DNA from 2 places in the Leucobacter sp. genome. Region 1 is predicted to be linked to the other one. Evidence: riboswitches for the same ligand, from Rfam matches in the RefSeq annotation. Region 1 holds a riboswitch; the other holds the start of a gene.
The links. Region 1 has a riboswitch for thiamine pyrophosphate ahead of ACWKZU_RS02305 (ABC transporter substrate-binding protein). Riboswitches for the same ligand answer to the same signal wherever they lie in the genome.

Region 1 (2,191 bases):
CGACGGGCTGTTGATCGAGATCGTGAGGTGCGTCACCACGTGCTGCACGGTGCGACCGACCCCGATCCAGGCGTTCGCCGCCGTCTGGAGCACGGCCGCGAGGTCGCCGTCGAGGCGGGTCGCGTAGTGGTCGGATCCCGAGTACACCCCCTCGGCCTTCGCCCGTTCGATCGCCGCGTAGATGGGAGTCATGTGATCGGCGTCGCCGCCCGCGTCTGCGCCGTTCGCCCCGCCGGCGCCGTGGCCGCCGTCGAGCAGCGGATAGAGCGACCAGTGGGCACGGGCGCGCACGCCGGTGTCGTCGAGCGTCACGGGATCCGCGCCGATCGCCGCGACTCCGGCCGGCAGCGCGCACTGCAGCTCGCCCGGGCAGCCGCGCGACAGCAGGACCGCCGCCGAGAGGTGCGCTCCGCTGCGCGCCGCCGCCGCGACGACGTCGCGGATGTAGGCGAGCACTCGCTGCTCGGAGCCGGTGACGAACGTCGAGATGTCGCCGGTCTCGAGGGTCAGGCCGGCGGCGTCCGCCTCGGCGAGGGCGCCGAGGATGATCGCGACGTAGTCGGAGTCGTAGACCGACAGGGTGAAGCGGGCGCCCACGCCGTACTGCTGCGGTGTCAGGGGCGCGGGGGCGGGCGTCGCATCGGCAGGGATCGCGTCGTTCTGCTGCGGAGTCACGCCCACCACCATAGGGGATCGCTTCGCGCTCGATGACGGAGTGTTGCTAGCATGTGGGGCACACGGGAGTCCGGTAGGCCGGGCTGAGAGGAAGGTCATCAACCTTCGACCGTCGAACCTGATCTGGATCATGCCAGCGCAGGGAGACACTCTACGAACCCGTGCCCATCCATCACAGAAGGGGCACGCTTCAATGCGCCACCACATCATCACCCGCACCCATTCCCGCGCCGCACAGCGGGACGGCACCGGCACCGGCAGAGCAGTGCTGCGGCGGTTCGCCGCCGCCGGGGCCGCGATCCTCGCCGCAGGCCTCGCGCTCACCGCGTGCGCCGGAACCGCACCCGCCGAGGATCCGGCCGCGGGCGAGGGACTCGCCCCCGTCGCGTTCGCGCTCGACTGGGCGCCCAACACCAACCACATCGGCGTGTACGTCGCCGATGAGCTCGGGTACTTCGCGGAGGCGGGGCTCGACGTCGAGATCCTGCCCTACGGCTCCACCCCGGCGGTGCAGCTGGTCTCGGCGGGCGAGGCCGACTTCGGCATCGGCGGCCAGTCGGGCGTGCAGATGGCGCGCACGGCCGGGCTCGATCTGGTCTCGGTGTACCGCGTCACGCAGACCGACACCGGGCGCCTGGTGATGCTGGGGGACCGCGAGGACCTCACGCGCCCCGCCGACCTCGACGGGCTCGTCTTCGGCGGCTTCGGAGCCCCGCTGTACTCGGCGCTCGCCGCCTCGACGATCCGAGGCGACGGCGGTGAGGGCGAGTTCGAGGAGGTGGTGCTCGACACCGGCGCCTACGAGGCGCTCTCGCAGGGGCGCATCGACTTCACGCTCTCGGTGTCGACCTGGGAGGACCTGCAGACGCGGATCGACGGGCACCCCTACCGAGCCTTCCGCTACCAGGACTTCGGCGTGCCCGAGCAGCAGTCCACCGGCATCGTGTCGAGCGAGCGGTACCTCGACGAGCATCCCGAGGAGGCCGCGGCGTTCGTGCAGGCGGTGGCCCGGGGCTACGCCTACGCCGCCGACCACCCGGACGAGGCCGCGGAACTGCTCATCGCCGCGAACCCCGACACGCTCGGCACGGCCGAGGAGCTCGTGCGCCGCAGCGCCGAACTGATGGCGAGCGACGGGTACCTCGTCTCCGAGGAGCGGCCGATCGGGGCCGCGGATCCCGAGGCCTGGGCGGAGTTCGGCGCCTTCCTCTTCGAGGGCGGCTTCCTCACCGACTCCGAGGGCGAGCCGCTCGCCGAGGAGCCCGACTGGACCGAGTACTACACCGACGAGTACCTGTGACGCGCTCGCGAGGAGCCGAGGCCGGGGGATCGGCCGCGTCGCGCATCGCGGGCGCGGCGGTGCCCCCGGTCCTCGCGTTCCTCGTGCTGCTCGCCCTCTGGCAGGCGGTGGCCGTCGCCGGCCTCGTGCCGGCCGACATGCTGCCGGCGCCCACCCGCATCGTGTCGTCCGGACTCGCGGAGCGCGACGCGCTGCTGCGGCACACCGCCCCGACGC
Region 2 (2,191 bases), on a different contig from region 1:
CCCGCTGCCGGCACTGCCGATCTTCGGAGCGATTCCGCAGGGGTGGGGCGGCCTCGGGGCTCTCGCTCCCGCACTGCTCGTGCTGGCCGGCCTGGGGCTCGGGCTGCTCTTCGCGCTTCGTCCGGAGCTGCGCCGCGCGCGGTGGGGCGTCGCCCTGGCGATCCCCGTCGTTTCGGCCGCCCTCGCGGGGCTGGCGATCGCGGGCGTCTGCGCGCTGGCGGGCGGATCGCTGGGACCCGAGCGGCTCGCGGAGACCGGGGCGCACCCCTGGCTCGCCGGCGGGCTCGTCGCCGCCGAGCTCGCGGTCGGGCTGCTGCTCGGGGTGACCGCCGGGCGGACCGACTACTCGCGGTTGCGCGACGCGCTTCCCGACACCGTGCCCGGCGCCGATGCGCTGAACCGGTTGCGGAGCGGCCGCGGCGCCGACCCGAGCGGCGCCGAGCCGAGGGGCGCCGACGAGCAGGAGACCGTGCCGCTCGACGACACCGTCGGCGGCCTCCGAGGACTCTCGTACCTCCCGGTCGCACAGGAGACGACGCAGGAGACGGATCAGCCGACGACCGAGGTCCGGCCCGTGCACGAGGCGGCATCGCCGGAGGACCTGGAGCACCCGGATGCTCGGGAGGCCTCGGAATCCGGGGGCGCCGCGGCGAAGCGACCCGTCCGGGAGACGGGGATCGACGCCGAACCCGAGGTCGGAACAGGCTGGGCCGATCCGGCGACCGGAGCTGACGGCGACCGGGAGACCGGGGCCGAAGGCACCGCGGGGGGATCCGCCGCCGACGAGGAGTCCGAGACGGACGCGCTGCTGCGGGCCTACGCCTGGGATGGTGGCGGCGAAGCGGGCGAGCAGTCCGCCGACGAGGCCCGCCGGACCGGTTGGCGCTGGCCGCGCCGGAAGGGCTAGTGTAGAGGGGCAATCCACGGGAGTCCGCGCGCGGCGGGCTGAGAGGGAGCACGCGAGCTCCGACCGTTCAACCTGATCTGGTTCATGCCAGCGGAGGAAGGAAGCCTCGATGAAGTCTGCACTCCCGTCGAATCACCACCCGCGCGCGCGTCGCGCAGCACTGCCTGCCGTCGCGCTCGTCGCCATCGGCGGTCTCGCGCTCGCGGGCTGCTCCCCGGCGCCGTTCGACGGCCCCGGCCAGGCCGGCGGCGACGCCGGCGAGAAGGTCACCCTCGTCGTGCACGATTCGTTCCCCAACGAGGCGTTCGCCGAGGCCGCGAGCGCCGCCACCGGCTACGACGTCGAGGTGGTCTCGGCCGGCGACGGCGGGGAGCTGACCAACAAGCTGGTGCTCACGAAGGGCGCGCCCATCGCCGACGCCTTCTTCGGGGTCGACACCATCTTCGCCTCGCGCATCGTCGAGAACGACGTCGTCGCTCCGCATCGCCCCGAGGGCTTCCCCGAGAGCGGGAGCGACTACGCGATCCTCGCGGAGGGCGAGGAGGGCGCTGCTGGCGACGCGCCGTTCGCCCTCGTGCCGGTCGATCACGGCGCGACCTGCATCAACGTCGACACGGACTGGTTCGCCTCGGAGGGGATCGCCGAGCCCGAGAGCTACGAGGATCTCGCCGATCCCGCCTACCGTGATCTCACGGTGCTGCTGGATCCGACCGCGTCGTCGACGGGCGCCTCGTTCCTCGTCGGCACGGTCGCGAGGTTCGGCGAGGACGGCTTCGCCGACTACTGGCAGAGCCTCGTCGACAACGGGGCCCGCATCGAGCAGGGCTGGAGCGACGCGTACTACGGGCAGTTCACCCAGGGCGGCGACGGCGGTACGCGGCCGATCGTGCTCTCGTACGCCTCGTCCCCGGCGTTCACCGTGGCCGAGGACGGATCCGCGTCCTCGACGAGGGCACTGCTCGACACGTGCACCCGTCAGGTGGAGTACGCGGGGGTGCTCGCCGGCGCGGCCAACGAGGCCGGCGCGCAGGCGGTGGTCGACTACCTCGTCTCTCCCGAGTTCCAGCAGACGATCCCGGACGCCATGTACATGACCCCCGTCGACGCCTCGGTCGAGATGCCCGAGGACTGGGCGCGGTTCGCCCCGGAGCCCGCAGCCGGGCAGACGCACGATCTCCCCGCCGCCGAGATCGAGCGCGGCCGCGAGGACTGGCTGAAGACTCTGAGCGAGCAGATCGGCCTCTAGTTGCACCGAGGGAGCGCGTGGGGCGTCGCAGCCTGGAC

Region 2: it holds a riboswitch for thiamine pyrophosphate, as region 1 does, so the genes downstream of both, ACWKZU_RS10925 (thiamine ABC transporter substrate-binding protein) here and ACWKZU_RS02305 (ABC transporter substrate-binding protein) in region 1, are expected to answer to the same signal.

The regions. Positions count from the first base shown of each region.
Region 1 is NZ_JAIVPF010000016.1:8,714-10,904, reverse strand. Features, by position in the region: gene ACWKZU_RS02310 (YkoF family thiamine/hydroxymethylpyrimidine-binding protein) at 1-675, opposite strand, end outside; TPP riboswitch at 728-837, shown strand; gene ACWKZU_RS02305 (ABC transporter substrate-binding protein) at 869-1,975, shown strand; gene ACWKZU_RS02300 (ABC transporter permease) at 1,972-2,191, shown strand, end outside.
Region 2 is NZ_JAIVPF010000054.1:42,053-44,243, reverse strand. Features, by position in the region: gene ACWKZU_RS10930 (cell division protein PerM) at 1-907, shown strand, start outside; TPP riboswitch at 914-1,023, shown strand; gene ACWKZU_RS10925 (thiamine ABC transporter substrate-binding protein) at 1,017-2,153, shown strand; gene ACWKZU_RS10920 (ABC transporter permease) at 2,154-2,191, shown strand, end outside.